4 regions of the Bacillus sp. S10(2024) genome follow, and region 3 is predicted to be linked to each of the others. Evidence: riboswitches for the same ligand, from Rfam matches in the RefSeq annotation. Region 3 holds a riboswitch; each other region holds the start of a gene.

Region 1 (4,220 bases), 1.7 Mb from region 3:
GTGTAAAAAAGGGAGGCTATATGTAAACATTCGCATTCCGAGATTAAACAACTTTATTATCTCTAAACAGAAAGCAAACAAATTACCTAGAAATACAGTATGTATCTGTACTCTAGGTAATCTTCATTACCTTAATACCAGCTAAAAGATGTACATACCATTCCATATATGACTTACTCTCATATTTTCTTCATTTCCTTCAAATTCTATCGCAAATGGTACCTCTCCGTTTTTCGTTAATTGATTTTGGACGATTCCATTCCCTATAGGTTCGCAAAATTGAATTGTTATTTTTCCTAGAGAAAAACTTTGAGTTATTGCATTCCAGTTCTTATTTATTTTCAGTGGACTCATTTCAATTTGCAGTAAATCTTTCCAGCGCTTGCTTATTTCATTTACATTTGTAACAGCGTAGAACACTGATTTCATTTCTATTATTTGATTGTTATGAAGCGATATTACTCCTTTTTTCTGTAAATCATCCCTTCTTTTTTCATTCGATTCACTCCACTCAATGAAAAATGGAAATCTAGGACCTTCTTCTTCTTGTTCAATAAACAGCATTTTCCATTTCAAGAGTGTGCCGTCATCCCTCATCCGTTTCCCTTCCAATGGACCATTTATGTGAAATCCCTGTTCTATCAATCTCTCAGCAAGCACTTCCATATGTTCTGTGCGTAGCGCAATTTGAAGCATCCCTTCTCCTTTATGCAACTTTTGAACAACTTGTTGAATAAGTGGATTTTCCGATTGGTTTGCAATTTCTTGATTTTGCACCGCCAAAAACTCAATATACGCTAAATCAAAATAACATAAACTATTATGTGTCCCCCAGTTCGGATGTTCTCCTCCTTGGACTACATGAAATCCGTGTATTTTCATTTGATTGATTACCTCAGCTGGAGAGCATGGAACGACATGAACAAGATGATCAAACTGTAACATCTCCTCACCACCCTTATTTTTATCCTTTTAGTGTATTACTTTTCAATTGTTCTTTTCAATTTAAATTTTCTGAAAACTAGATAATTCATGCTTATCATATTGAAAAAAGTAATTGGAGGACTAAAAGATAATTTAGGTTTAACACGATACTTCTTGAAATTAAGATAATCATTTTAAATAGATTTGTCGAAAAATTTTTTCTGAATTTTCTATTAATTTAAAGGTTTTTTTGAAACACGATACGAAACTATTGTATAACCTTTTTTATCAGAGAGTCACTTAATACATACTCTTTTAGGACCGGGATGAATTTCGAAAGCGCTTTTCCAAAATAACCATTTATTTCTATAAAAAAATCCTTGCACTATTTTCAGAAAATCATTACAATTGCCATATATTAAAAATCATAGTAATAGAAAAATCCTCATCAATCCGATGAGGTAGAGGTTGCGGCTTTTATTAGTAATCTAGACGAGACACAGAGAATGTCAATAACTCTAGATAAAAGGAAAAGCTGCCGAAGTTTATACTTCTTCTCTGGGAGTATATGCTGGGGCTGTTTTCGAATAGGAACAGAACTGTCACGTTTACAAAATTACCGTGTAAACGTGGGGCGCTATCTTAACGGAAGGTATGATGGGGTGGTTATTTTTGAATTGCTCCGCTAAAGTCCTTTGGCGGTTTTTTTAATTCCCCCCGCTCCTTCCTATCTTACAAGAAAAGGAGTGTTGAACATGAACGGCGCAACTACTAACGTTACCTCTACAACTACAAATCAATCTGCACAAACAACTAACGAACTACGACGCGGATTGAAATCTCGCCATCTTACAATGATTTCACTTGGTGGTACAATTGGAACAGGTTTATTTCTAGCGAGCGGTGGCGTTGTCCACACAGCTGGTCCTGGTGGCGCTCTTGTCGCCTATGCTGCAATTGGTATTATGGTATATTTTTTAATGACAAGCTTAGCAGAATTAGCATCCTACATGCCTGTAGCAGGATCATTTAGCACCTATGCAACAAGGTTTGTTGATCCATCACTTGGATTCGCACTAGGTTGGAATTACTGGTATAACTGGGCTATTACCATTGCTGCTGAACTCTCTGCAGTTACATTAATTATGAAGTTTTGGTTTCCTAATACGCCTTCCTTGCTTTGGAGCGGCATTTGTTTAGCTATTATGTTCTTATTAAATTATTTATCTGTTAAAGGATTTGGAGAAGCAGAATATTGGTTTGCACTTATCAAAGTTGTAACTGTTATTGCCTTTTTAATTGTCGGGTTTCTTATGATTTTCGGTATTATGGGCGGAGAACCTGTTGGTTTTAAAAACTTTACAGTTGCAGATGCACCGTTTAACGGCGGCTTCATGGCAATCATCGGTGTATTCATGGCAGCTGGATTCTCATTCCAAGGAACAGAATTATTAGGAGTTGCGGCTGGCGAAACTGAAGATCCACAACGCAACATCCCAAAAGCAATTCGCAGCATCTTTTGGCGAATTCTATTGTTCTATATTTTTGCGATTCTCGTAATCGGTTTATTAATCCCTTATACAAACGAAAACCTTGCAGCAAGTGATATAACAGTAAGTCCATTTACACTTGTATTTGAAAAAGCCGGGATTGCCTTTGCGGCATCAGTAATGAACGCCGTTATTTTAACAGCTGTTTTATCAGCTGGTAACTCCGGCATGTATGCATCAGCACGTATGCTTTGGGATTTAGCAAACCAAGGTAAAGCACCTAAATTTTTAGGAAAATTAAATAGTCGCGGCGTACCAGTAAATGCATTGATTGCAACATCATTAGTTGGATGTGCTGCTTTCTTAGCTTCTTTATTCGGTGATGGTGTTGTATATGTATGGCTATTAAATGCATCTGGTATGTCCGGTTTCATCGCTTGGATCGGAATTGCAATTAGTCACTATCGTTTCCGCAAAGCATACATTGCACAAGGAAAAGACTTAAATGACTTACCTTATAAAGCAAAATGGTTCCCATTCGGTCCTATCTTTGCATTTGCATTATGCTTAATCGTTATCCTTGGTCAAAACTACGGTGCATTTATGGGAAAATCTATTGATTGGAACGGTGTACTCGTTTCGTATATTGGCTTACCTCTTTTCTTAATACTTTGGTTAGGCTATAAATTTACAAAGAAAACAAAAGTTATCCCATTAGATAAATGCGAGCTTTAACAATTAAGACCTATCAACTTTCGTTGATAGGTCTTCTTGTGCAACTCTATATACAAAGTTAAAACAAAACGAGAAAGCAAGTAGCAGTCATCTTTTGTTAGGCATATCATTGACTAATATGTTGAAAAACCAAAATGGATTTATACACGTAGCCGTTTTATTGTTTTTTTGCCATAATAGAATAAGAGTTTAAGAAAAGGACGTGATTATATGAATATCCGTGTTACAAATAAAGCAAAAGAAAAATTGCAACAAAACGAAGATAAAATCATTGTTAGAATAAAAGGAAGTATCGGAAACACTTGTACTGTCTATGTAAACATTGATTTAATCATTGATAAATACAATGAAAATGATGTTGTATTTCAAGATGAACAACTCGTAATTCAAATGGACGATTTTACAAAAGATTACATTGGAAATACAATGACGCTTGACTACAATACAGGTTTTAAAATCACAACACCGAGTGAAACAATTGTTTATGGTTTATCACTGAAAAAATAATACTTTTTAAACAACGCATTGAGAAACACAATGCGTTGTTTGTCTTATCTTATCCTTTTAGAACTAAGTCAGCATTTTGGACAGGAGCTTCCGTACTAACATAAAATTCTTCAGCTTTCCAATATCTTTTCTCAAACTTTGTAATGTTCTTTTGTGTATCCTCACTTTCACGAAGAAACCTCTTACTTCTCGGATAATCTAGATATACGACATAATCATAGAAGCTTCTCCACTCTTTACGCTGAAGAAAAACACCTTCTACTATAATAACTGAAGCATTAGAAAATTGAACTTCCTGCCGATTATGTGTATCGGATTCATCATCATATACAGGAAGAATAAGATGGTTAGCTGATTTTAATTTACTGAAAAAATTACGACTTAACCAATCCGTATCCCATTGTAATTTATAATACTCATACCATTCCTCATTCCCTGTATTGTAACGTTTTTCACGCTGAGCAATATAATCATCAATATGAAAGACATGAAACGATATCTTCTTTTCTTTCATATTTTGAATAAGCTTTTCCACTAGTGTTGTTTTGCCAGAACGGCTTAAAC
Region 2 (4,220 bases), 630 kb from region 3:
TTTGCAGATGGATTTACTTGGTTAATAACATGCAATAAAACCATTCCTTCTATCCCAAAGCTGCATGCATACACAATATCCTTCCTATAATGTTCATAGGCCCAGCGCACCGCTGCTAAAGCACCTTTCGTTTCATCATCCTCCGGAAATGAAACAAAATGATTTTTCCAAGTTTCATACGTTAACATCGTTCTCCCCCTTCATATAATTCATACAAAAAGACGGCTTTAATCTAATAAAAATAGATTAAAGCCGCCTCTAGTTTTTCTAGTCAGCATGCTTATTTCAAACGTACTTTTTCACTTTTTTCAAGTTGAATCACTTTACCATCTTGCACAACAATTGTAATTGAGCCATATTTCATATCAGCAAGCATCGCTTGAATCTTACTTACTACTTCCTCAAATTGTCCGCGCTCCCCCATGAACAGCCCCTCCTTTTTTCATAAAAAAAATCTTTCCCATTTCGAAAAGACTGTTCCGGTAACGTATCTACCTTATCTTCCAAAATGGATTCCATTTTGCTGGAAGTAGCACCTTACTTTTATAAAGTAGGTTGCCGGGCTTCTTTGGGCCAGTTCCCTCCGCCGCTCTTGATAAGAATTTAATTATATTTGCATTTTAACACAATTCTGATTTTTTTCAATCCTAGTTTTCCGATAAATTTTATTTTTTTTTAAAAGAAGGCATTGTTCAACTAACCATCGGTGGGGGATGAAAAAGCCTCCACCGATGGAAGTTTCACTTTATACAAATTCCTTTACACGTATGCGATCATTTCCGATAATATTATCATACGATTCCCTCTCAACAACAACATGAGAGTTTCCGTTTTCCACAAACACAACTGCCGGTCGACGAATGCGATTGTAATTATTTGCCATCGAATAACCATATGCTCCTGTACAAGAGATAGCCAAAAGATCACAAGAAACAACTTTCGGGAGCGCTACATCCCAAATGAGCATATCCCCGCTTTCACAACACTTACCTGCAATGGAAACAACCTCTTCAGCAGATTCATTCGCTCGATTTGCTAGCAATGCTTCATAACGAGCTCCGTAAAGTGCTGGTCGAAGGTTATCTGTCATGCCACCATCAACCGATACATACTTGCGAATGCCTGGAATATCTTTAATCGCACCCACTGTGTACAAAGTTGTTCCTGCATCCCCAACAATACTACGACCTGGCTCTACCCAAATTTCTGGAAGTGGATATCCACACGCTGTAAACTGCTCGCGTACCGCATCTGTTACTGCTTGCACATATTCACCAAGAGCAAGCGGTGTATCTCCTTCCGTATAACGAATTCCAAACCCACCGCCTACATTTAATACAGGAGCTACGTAATCCATTTCTTTTCTCACTAATTCTAAGAATTTGTGAAGCACTTCAATTGCACGAACAAATCCTGCCGTTTCAAAAATTTGCGATCCAATATGAGAGTGAATTCCTAACACATGATAATTCGATTTTTCTAATGCATTTTTCATTGCTTGTAATGCATGCCCTGTTGAAATACCAAAGCCAAACTTAGAATCATCTTGACCTGTTGTAATATATTCATGCGTATGCGCTTCTACTCCCGGAGTCACACGAAGCAGAACACTGGCAACTTTCCCGTATTCTTTCGCTAAATCATGCAATACTTCTAGTTCCAAAAAATTATCTACAACGAAACACCCGATGTTAGCTTCTAATGCCATTCTCATCTCTTCTTCTGTTTTATTGTTGCCATGAAAATGGATACGTTCAGCTGGAAATCCTGCTTGCAGCGCTGTATATAACTCTCCGCTAGACACAACATCAAGTGACATATTTTCTTCCGCAGCTAATCGGCACATTTCCATGCACAAGAACGCTTTGCTTGCATATGCTACTTGGTAAGAGAACCCACACTCTCTAAAAGCACGATGAAATGCACGACATTTCTCACGAATTGTTGCTTCATCATATACATAAAGAGGTGTACCATATGTCGCTGTAAGTTCAGTAGCATCGCATCCCCCAATTTCTAAGTGTCCTTGCTCGTTAATTCGGCTTGTGCCGTGTAAATACATGTGAATTCCTCCCTTTTTCTCAAAAACATCTATATATCCATTTTAATTTTTCGACATATAAGTCGTTGCTATGCAGAATACAACATAAACGCTACTTGCTTCTTCCTTTTGTTTTAAACATCGCATGTGGTAGGAAACGCGGCCAAATGCCCTTGACACCCCCTAAAAAGAAGGGAGGTTTTTTTGTCGTTCTTTTCACATATATATTCCATGCCTTAGTTGTTCATATTATCCCTAATTAGGTAAACAAAAAACGCGCGGAACAATGTTCACACGCGTTTCTTATTGGAAGAATATATGATGAAAAAATAAACTTATTGTTATTTTCTCAAATAAGAAACCGCATCAAACATCTCCAAATAGCTCTCCATAAGCCAAAAACTTATGACAGTACTACATTTATTCAATGCAGTCCCAATATATGAATAAAGTGAGTATTCATATATTTCGGCGGTAATCCCTTTCAGACTATAATCATGAATACCACTTTATTTCCTATAGCTTACTTTTGATTACCGCGGCCTCTACCCTTGAGTGTAGATGAGGTAAGTCTATTTAATTTTCAAGCATCTTTTTATTGCTATTAACAATAGCAAATGACTAATTTATTTGTCAAATACTTTTTTAAATTGGTTTACGACAATTTAATTTTGTAGTATCTGGCATGCGCTTTGCATCTATATTCTTCACAGTCCACTCACCATCATCATTTTCAAACATGATCGTTACTTTTTCAAACGGCGGGAGTTTCTTCCCTCCTACTCCTGGCTCATATTTAATGATTTCAATAGAAGCACGGAACAAATATGTACCACTGTACATTTTTTTCATACTAACGATTTTCGGACATTCATATGGCTTTTGTTTTCCGTAATGCTTTTGAATCGCTTCATTTATTCTCGGAAATAGCACTGAATATAGGGCATCTTCTAATAATAACGGTTCATGTTCAGCCAAAAAAGGAGCTGGATTTCCAAGAAAAATGAAACAACTCAATATAAAACAAAATATTTTCTTCATAGTACTCCTCCACATTTCCAAAGATGACATTATTTTATCCATCTTCCCTTTTTCTACCCAATTATGAGAAAAACATCCACAAATTCATTATGTTTTTATATAATAGTACACATAGTAAAAAACATAGAGATATGTAACCGGTTATATATTATAGAAGCGGTTACTTGTAGGTAGTAGGAGGAGCCCAATATGATGCAACGCTTGTTTCCAAAAATACGATTCGCTCTCATAGCGGTCGTCTTATTATGGATCAAAACATATATTGTATACAAATTAGCTTTTGATATGAAAATCAATAACGCTTTCGAACAAATAATATTGTTCTTTAACCCGTTAGCTTCATTATTATTATTTTTCGGTTTCGCTTTATTTGCAACAAAACATCGAAATCGTATCATTATTAGTATTAGTATGGTGTTATCTTTTATTTTATTTGGCAACGCCATGTTTTATGGATTTTACAATGATTTTGTAACATTCCCGGTATTATTTCAAACAAATAACATGGCTGATTTAGGAACGAGTATAAAAGAACTGTTTACATATAAAACACTCCTTTTATTTGCAGATACTATTGTTTTAGCCATATTATCTCGAAAACTCCCTAGTTTTTGTGACACAACTCCTCTATCGAGAAAAGAAAAACAAACATTTTTCAGCGGTGTAACAGCAGTATTAGCTCTGCAAATGATTATTTCAGTTATTTATAAACCACAACTCTTTTCACATTCATTTGATCGCCAAACAGTTGTGAAAAATCTTGGCTTATATACATATCATATTTATGATATTGCGCTCCAATCGAAATCGTCTGCCCAGCGCGCCTTCGCAAGTGGAGATACATTTTCTGAAATTGATAACTATGTAAAAACAAAAGATAGACAAGCGAATAAAGATTTATTCGGCGTAGCAAAAGGAAAGAATGTTATCTTAATTTCAATGGAATCTACACAAAGTTTTGTCATCAATCAAAAAATAAATGGAAAAGAAATTACACCATTTTTAAATGACTTTATTAAAGAAAGCTATTATTTCAATAACTTTTATCATCAAACCGGACAAGGAAAAACATCAGACGCGGAATTTATTATTGAAAACTCTTTATATCCACTTGATCGCGGCTCTGTTTTCTTTACAC
Region 3 (4,220 bases):
GAAGCAGGCTCTGTGCAAATTAACGGCCGCACGGAACGCGGCCCAGATCACTTCCCATTCATCGGTGTAAAAGGTTCTGGTATGGGCGCACAAGGTATTCGTAGAAGCCTTGAATCGATGACGCGCGAGAAAGTAACAGTATTGAATTTGATGTAACGACATCAAAAACCTCTTTTTAGATGGGCGTGAACCCCTGTCAGGGCCTTTTTCTGCCACGGGCGAGGTTTAAAACAAAAAGATATTCGTTTGACTTATAGGTTGAAAAATCAAAAGAAATTTACTTATAAAGGGAAGTAGGAAATAGTTTCTACTTCCCTTTATATTTTTTTAAAAATAGTTAACGGAACTATATTTCCCCCGCACACACTCTCTATCACTTTCATATATATATATTAACTTCTGATAGAGAGGAGGCGGTCTTATGGCAATCACATTAAATGGCTTAAGAGAAGGCGACAAAATCCGTGTGTTTTCAGCAGGTCGTGAAATCGACGGTGAAGGTGTTTTCCTTCGCATAGACAACAACAACTTCTTAATTTGGGTTGATAATCATGCAAATATCAATATTACAAGCTTAAATACAATTAGTATTCGTAAAGTTTCCTAATTACCTATAAAATTGTTTTATTCTTTCATAAAAGACACTGAGTCTATATCAAAAGGAGTTAGAGAAATCCTTTTTGAATAGGCTCTTTTTATTATACATTTTACACTGTTTATATAACTGATAACTCTGTTAAGGTTAACGGAAGTAAACAATATTCGTAAGAAAATACATTATGGAATTTAATGTAACTCTATAAAAATAGTTGCTAGTACTGCATTATCCTCGCACACATTCTCTACCTTTTTCATATATATATATTAACTTCTGATAGAGAGGAGGCGGTCTTATTGGCAATCACATTAAATGGTTTAGTAGAAGGCGACAAAATTCGCGTATTTTCAGCAGGTCGTGAAATTGACGGCAGAGGTGTTTTCATCCGCATAGAGAACAATAACTTCTTAGTTTGGGTTGATAGTCACGCAAATATCAACGTTACAAGCTTAGATACAATTAGCATTCGCAAAGTTTCCTAATAATTTCTAAAGTGTTTAACCCTCTCACAGTAAAACACTGGGTCTATATCAAAAGGAGTTAGAGAAATCCTTTTTGAATAGACTCTTTTTTTATAATACGTTTTACACTGTTTATATGACTAATGGTTAAGTCATAATCTACGTTAATCCAATATAACCATTCATTTGTACACTCAATAAAGATGCCTTCTATACTTGTTTCTCCTTCAAATACTTCTATCTTATCTCCTAACGAAAAATGAGAAGGCAATGCACCCTTTTCTGCTTTTTTACTTATATTCCGTTGTATGTTATAAAGTAACTTCATGCATTGTTCTAAAGAAGCTGCGAGCTCTTCATTTTGTTTTTTCAACTCCTCTATTGGATCCGGTTTTTCACGCGTATCCATTCCCTTTCCGCATATAAAGCAGTTTCTCTTAAACCAGCTCTCCATCCGATTATCCCTCTCAAATAAAGTGCTCTTCATAATAAAAGATGCACTTTCGCCTCTTTTTATATACATATTATATGATACAAATCCGAAAGTTGTTTCATTATTTCAAACATACTCTATTCTCATAATCATCCGATTATATCGATTTGCATTGACGAATAAAAATCCATTTGTTACCCTTGGTTATGTTAACTTTATATATAAATCCTCATTCGTATCTCGGTGAGGTAGAGGTTGCAATTATTAATAGTATGATTTGGGAGATGTGTGGCATCGCTGAACAAATCAAAAAGGAATAATTGCCGAAGCAAGAAGTGTCCACAATGCTTTTTTGCTGGGTCTGCATTGAATAAGTGCAGGACTGTCACAAGCTGTTTGCTTGTGGAGAGCTATCGAGAGATATGTCCGTGGGTTTCTTAATAAGATTGAGAAGCGCGTGAACATATACGCGCTTTTTTGTTTTGTTTGGAACTTCAAACACATACATATCTCCTCGCTTGACTTGGTTATACTAATTTTGGAGGTAATTTCTATGCAACAAAAAAAATGGGGCTTTTGGGTACTCACTGCATTTGTAGTTGGAAATATGGTCGGAGCTGGTATTTTCATGGTTCCGAGTACATTAGCACAAACAGCTAGCCCTCTTGGTGTTACTTTAGCTTGGTTAACAACAGGGTTTGGCGTGTTAATGCTAGCACTTGTTTTCGGTAATTTAGCAATTCGTCGTCCTGATTTAACAACAGGGCCGCAAAGTCATGCTTATGCACTGTTTTCTAAACAAAAAACGAAGAAAATGGCAGGTTTTAGCATCGTATGGGGCTACTGGGTTGCAAACTGGGCAAGTAACGTAGCTATCATTACATCATTTGCTGGTTATTTATCACTCTTTTTCCCAATTATGAAAGATACACGTGTATTATTTTCAGTCGGAACGTTCGACATTGCAGTCGGAAAACTAATTACGTTCTCTATTTGTACCCTGTTACTATGGGGAACACACATGATTTTAACGAACGGTATAAGCGGTGCAGGGAAACTAAACTTCCTAGCAACAACAACGAAAGTAACAGGATTCCTGCTTTTCATCGTTGTTACTTTATTCGCCTTCCAAGCATCTAAACTTGGACAATGGTATACACCGATTATTGATAAAGAAGGCATTTCACACGGACTATTATCACAAGTAAACTTAGCTGCCTTAACAACACTTTGGGCCTTTATCGGCATCGAGTCAGCTGTCTTATTATCAAACCGTGCTGTTTCACCAAAAACAGTAAAACACGCAACTGTTGCTGGTTTATTGTTAACTGTTGGAATTTACTTAGGAATTACAATCTTAACAATGGGCGTTCTTCATATCGATAAGCTTCAAGCATCTGAACGACCATTAGCAGATGCCTTATCTGCAGCAATGGGACATGGCGGCGGAAAATTAATGGCGCTGCTTGCACTTACTTCTTTATTTGGTTCTATTCTTGGCTGGGTTTTATTAAGCTCAGAAGTACCGTATCAAGCAGCAAAAGAAGGGTTCTTCCCCTCTTTCTTTGCAAAAACAAATAAAAAAGGAAGTCCGATTCATTCGCTTCGTATAACAAATATTATGTCGCAAGTGTTCCTATTCTCAACACTATCCGGGACAATTGCCGAGGCGTATACATTTGTGATTACCGTTTCAACACTAGCCTACTTAATTCCATATCTCGTTTCACCAATCTTCCAGCTGAAACTCGTGATGACAGGTGAAACATACGAAAATCAAAAAGGTTCTCGTATCATCGATGGAATCATTGCGGCGATTGCACTCATTTATGCACTATGGGTTATTAAAACTGGATCTTCTGATACGAAAACATTCCTGCTTGGTATTGGATTATTTGTCGTCGGATTTGCATTCTATCCATTAATGAAACGCGATGAGAAGAAAGCGAAACAAAACGAGCAAGTTGCCTAAAAGGTAGCTTGCTTTTTTTATTTACGTAAAACTTATTGTAGGCGAAAGGATCTGGCCATGTGTGGTAGCGGTCAGGGGCCTTTTTGCCACGCGCGGTGTGAAAATACGGGATTTCAAAGTGCAGGTCATTTTTTGTTTCAAATAGAACTATATTCTGCATTAACAGGTGTAGTACGAGGAGCACTCTTAAGTTTATAATGAAGGAAGGAGGTGATTTCATTGACAATCGAAACACTTTGGACAAGCCGCTTCCAGAAACATCTGCAAAAAATTGTGATGTACTTTGCCCGCATTGCAAGCGGACTTATCTATAGCTCACTACTAGTTCTTTGTGTGGGCAGCTATTATTATGCAAAATTTCTTCGTTCCTTTCCATCTGAGTCTGTTGCCTTAACCATTGTGACGATTTTACTTACGGTGATACTCACTCGCTGCCCCATTCGAACATTTTTACAAAAGCCGGATATGCTATATCTATTGCCGATAGAAGAAAAACTAACTTATTACTTTAAGCGTTCTCTTTTATATAGTTATCTCATTCAACTCTTTCCCTTATTATGTGCGGTACTCATCATTACACCGCTTGCCGGACAATCATTACATACAACACCTGCTTTTTTAGGCGGAGCTTTTATCATCCTTGCTTTCATAAAGTGGTGGAACATGTACATACATTGGACATATCTAAATACAGAAATTGCTTCATACTGGTTGCTTATTCGGATATTCTGCAATGCAGCCATTACATATACAATG
Region 4 (4,220 bases), 920 kb from region 3:
TATTGGGATAAATAAAAGAATAGACAATAATATAATCGATTCAACAGGGTGTAATTTTGGCCATTCTAATATAAGAAAAATGACATAGCACATGCAGCCAATCATTATATTTCGCATAGATTTGTATCCCTTTCTGTAAACGTCCCCTTATAGGAGAAAAGTGGTCCTAATAATGAATTTTGTACTTGTACATGTATCCGATAACACTCTAATTCATCATCATAGCTTTCTACAATCTTTGCCTGCCCATATAAAAACTTTGGCAATGGAATCTTCATTCCGTATAAGTAGAACCATTGTTTTTTAGATGAAATATGCATTGCTCCTTTTGAATCAACATGAAACGCAAGCGTCGATACAAGCAAATGCGGTTCACCAAAATAATCGACAATTTCATTTTGTTTATCATTCAAATACATGACAGCATGAAAATAACGCTTTTTTTCACCGAACAAAAACATCCGATTCCATCTTATAAATGTCTTTCCTTCCCTGTCTTTCTCTGCTTTATTTTGGATAATAAACGGTACTCCTGTCCCTCTTTCTGAAAAGAACATCCGGAATTTTGCTGCTACTTTTAAAAACATTCTTACAGCAGCAGAACCTTCTGTAATTTCATCCATTTTCCCTTCTCCTGTAAAACCAAGTTCCTCTGTAATCGCATACCGTTTTTGTAATTTTGGATGTAACCGATGATAGGATTCTCCTAATAATGTTTCATAAATGGAAGACAATTTTCTACTCCTTTCTACTTCTCTTACAATTTCTCGCTTGCGGTAAGTCATTACTATTCATATAACCGATTATTGAGAATCCGATTAATATGATGTTTAACGTAATCGGATTAAAAGGTTGCATAAAACTAGCGATATTTGTAAATCCCGCCGCAACTGTCAAGATTAATAGTATGAAACTATGAAGAAAAAATAATTTCTGTTTTTTGAAAGGTAACAACCAGATCACCCCAAACACAATTTCCAAAGATCCAACCACTTTAATCATTGCGGACGCATAATTTTCTGAACCTATAAGCTTGGAAAGCATCTGTACCTCTTCTGGATGAGTATATAATATTTTCGGAATAAGACCTTGATAGATCCACACAAAAGATAGCAAAAAGCAAATGAGATAATATGTAACAGCTCTTTTTAATAATAAACGTGGATGAAATCCTTTTTCTAACCACAATTTTAAAGCATCAAAACTCCAAGCCGTTGCCCATCCTAATAACGGACGAAATATGTATGAATCTATACATCTTCCTATACCTCCAAACCTCGTTTCATAATCATACTGCGTTTCAAAACGAACCTTATTCTCATTCGGTATATACTTCCAATAGCCTCTCCCTACCGAAATTAACGAAAGCTTACTATCTGTCCAAAATTTCAGTGACGAAATACATTCCCCGCCTTCTTTTTGTAATTCTCCTATTGATTCTCCTTCTCCAGCAATTTCAAATCCGAAACCAATTTTTGTTTTGTATAAAAAACGCTGTGGTTCACCTTCGTTCTTCTCTAAATACGATATTTCTGTAAACCGTGCATCCCATTCCGTATGTATCTTTGGATCTTGTGTATACTTCCAAAGTTCATCCATTTTAGTTTCTATTTCTGTTTTTACATAAATAGGATTTTGTTTTTTCATTCTCACCCCTCCACTCCAATTACATGTAAAATTTTGTTGGAACTACTTCTTTTAACCACATTTTATACCACTTTTATTTTTTTCCACGATAGTTTAAATATTCAAAATAATTATAACCTACTTGATTTCTCTCGACATTTTGATTACTATGAAACAAATGTTACAAACAACTTCATACAACCAATTACTCTCGCCTAATGACGTGAGATAGAGGTCGCAACTATTATGAGTATTCTATAGGAGACACAGAGATTGTCAGTGAATGTAGATGAAAGGAAAAGTTGCCGAAATGTATATGTGCCTCTGAGCATATACATTGGGGCTGTTTTCGAATAGAAACAGAACTGTCATATATACAGCGGTGTATATATGAAGAGCTATCTACAAAAAAGAGTGATCATGTTTTTTATGATCATCTTCTTTTTTGGCGGTTTTTTTGTTAGCTCCGTTTTCTGTTCCCTTTTTCCTGTAACAGCACCATCCTCACCTATTTGAGATGGTGTTTTTTTATTTACTTTTTTACAGGAGTAAAAGGAATCTATATTCCCCATCTTATGTTTAACAACATTTTTCCTAATTTATCCCGCACTAACGGACAGTAAGACTCCCATCTCAATATTCAGAGGAAGCAAAGAAGTTATGTGGGAGGTAACTTCCCGTAAGTGCCCGATTGGTTCAACTAACCATCAGTAGGGGATGACCCCCCCACTGACGAAAGTTTCACTTTATCTATATCAACTTGAAAGAGGGCTTTTATCATGGAAATTATTGTTCAAAAATTTGGTGGCACATCTGTCGGAAATATTGAACGGATTCAACATGTTGCGAATTTAATCATTGAAGAATATGAAAGAGGACACGGAATTGTAGCGGTTGTTTCTGCAATGGGACATAGTACAGATGAACTTGTATCTTTAGCTGCTAATATTACAGATCAACCAAGTAAACGAGAAATGGATATGTTACTTACAACAGGTGAGCAAATTTCAATTTCTCTATTAACAATGGCTTTACAAACGAAAGGGTACGAGGCAATTTCACTTACAGGCTGGCAAGCTGGGATTACAACAGAATCCATACATGGCAGCGCTAGAATTACCGACATAAATACAGAGCGGATTCAATCTTATGTACAAAAAGGAACGATTGTTGTTGCAGCCGGTTTCCAAGGATTAAGCGCAGAACAAGAAATTACAACACTTGGTCGCGGCGGTTCTGATACAACCGCAGTTGCGTTAGCTGCAGCATTACAGGCAAAAAAATGTGATATTTATACAGATGTAACAGGCGTTTACACAACCGATCCACGCGTTGTAAAGAACGCTTACAAATTAGATGAAATTTCCTATGATGAAATGTTAGAACTCGCAAATCTAGGTGCTGGCGTACTTCATCCAAGAGCAGTCGAATTTGCCAAAAATCATAGCGTTATGTTAGAAGTTCGTTCAAGCATGGAACAAGAAAATGGAACAATAGTAAGGGGAGAATGTAACATGGAGCAACAATCAATCGTAAAAGGCATTGCATTTGAAGATAATATAACACGTGTAACAATGAAAGGCTTACAACCAGAAAAGCTTTCCACAGTCTTCTCCACATTAGCGAGCGCTCATATTAATGTAGATATTATCATTCAAAGTATTACAAATGAAGGAACTGTACATTTATCCTTCTCTATACATTCAAATGACTTAAATGAAACATTAACCGTTTTAGAAGAAAATCGTGAATCAATGCAATATGAATCTGTAGAGCATGAAAACCACTTAGCAAAAGTATCAATCGTTGGATCAGGTATGGTATCTAATCCAGGTGTCGCTGCGAAAATGTTTTCCACATTACAAGAAGAAAATATTCACATTAAAATGGTAAGTACATCGGAAATTAAAGTATCTGTCGTAATCGACCGCCTTCATTTGGTAAAAGGTGTCGAAGCACTTCATGAATCATTTATGACAAAAATCGAACCTTTTGTATCAATCAATTAAAAAACAAAGAGCCGACTCCCCAAAGCACCTATGTGCCTTTGGGAAATCGGCTCCTTCTTACGTGTTCATCGATATATCGGTGAACATGGTACATTTATCAGTTCTTTTCACAATATATCGACGATTCGACACAAGAATAATCTAGCACCTGAAGCAAAGTCTTTTAGAACAAGTGAATGTTTTGCTTTTTACACTCTTCACGCATTTCATCTGGCCATACTGAAGACTGTACTTCACCGATATGTGCTTTACGTAAGAAATACATGCACATTCTTGATTGTCCAATGCCACCGCCAAGTGTTAACGGCAGTACATCTTCTAAAATTCCTTTGTGGAAATCGTATTCACGTTTGAAATCTTCTCCTGCTATTGTTAATTGTTCATCAAGAGATTTACTGTCGACGCGAATCCCCATAGAAGAAAGCTCAAATGAAGACTGCAATACTGGATGCCAGAATAAAATATCACCATTCAATTTCCAATCATCATAGTCCGCTGCACGCCCATCATGTTTTTCACCAGAACGTAATGCCCCGCCAATCCCACTAATAAAGACAGCACCGTATTCTTTTGCAATCGCATGCT

The links. Region 3 has a riboswitch for lysine ahead of AB1280_RS13900 (amino acid permease). Riboswitches for the same ligand answer to the same signal wherever they lie in the genome.
Region 1: another riboswitch for lysine. It lies ahead of AB1280_RS05360 (amino acid permease); the one in region 3 lies ahead of AB1280_RS13900 (amino acid permease).
Region 2: another riboswitch for lysine. It lies ahead of lysA (diaminopimelate decarboxylase); the one in region 3 lies ahead of AB1280_RS13900 (amino acid permease).
Region 4: another riboswitch for lysine. It lies ahead of AB1280_RS09210 (aspartate kinase); the one in region 3 lies ahead of AB1280_RS13900 (amino acid permease).

What each region holds. Positions count from the first base shown of each region.
Region 1 is NZ_JBFLUR010000002.1:1,027,898-1,032,117, reverse strand. It holds gene AB1280_RS05365 (VOC family protein) at 142-945, opposite strand; lysine riboswitch at 1,379-1,572, shown strand; gene AB1280_RS05360 (amino acid permease) at 1,680-3,149, shown strand; gene AB1280_RS05355 (iron-sulfur cluster biosynthesis family protein) at 3,360-3,656, shown strand; gene AB1280_RS05350 (kinase) at 3,706-4,220, opposite strand, start outside.
Region 2 is NZ_JBFLUR010000002.1:2,093,182-2,097,401, forward strand. It holds gene AB1280_RS10755 (phosphoadenylyl-sulfate reductase) at 1-188, opposite strand, end outside; gene AB1280_RS10760 (YezD family protein) at 281-424, opposite strand; SAM riboswitch class I at 494-602, opposite strand; gene lysA (diaminopimelate decarboxylase) at 746-2,062, opposite strand; lysine riboswitch at 2,415-2,597, opposite strand; gene AB1280_RS10770 (DUF3888 domain-containing protein) at 2,687-3,082, opposite strand; gene AB1280_RS10775 (LTA synthase family protein) at 3,272-4,220, shown strand, end outside.
Region 3 is NZ_JBFLUR010000002.1:2,721,684-2,725,903, forward strand. It holds gene AB1280_RS13880 (NADP-dependent glyceraldehyde-3-phosphate dehydrogenase) at 1-156, shown strand, start outside; gene AB1280_RS13885 (hypothetical protein) at 422-607, shown strand; gene AB1280_RS13890 (hypothetical protein) at 895-1,080, shown strand; gene AB1280_RS13895 (hypothetical protein) at 1,139-1,513, opposite strand; lysine riboswitch at 1,734-1,913, shown strand; gene AB1280_RS13900 (amino acid permease) at 2,046-3,464, shown strand; gene AB1280_RS13905 (ABC transporter permease) at 3,675-4,220, shown strand, end outside.
Region 4 is NZ_JBFLUR010000002.1:1,798,208-1,802,427, forward strand. It holds gene AB1280_RS09195 (YndJ family protein) at 1-117, opposite strand, end outside; gene AB1280_RS09200 (DUF4166 domain-containing protein) at 105-734, opposite strand; gene AB1280_RS09205 (DoxX-like family protein) at 739-1,647, opposite strand; lysine riboswitch at 1,848-2,035, shown strand; gene AB1280_RS09210 (aspartate kinase) at 2,406-3,635, shown strand; gene asnA (aspartate--ammonia ligase) at 3,799-4,220, opposite strand, start outside.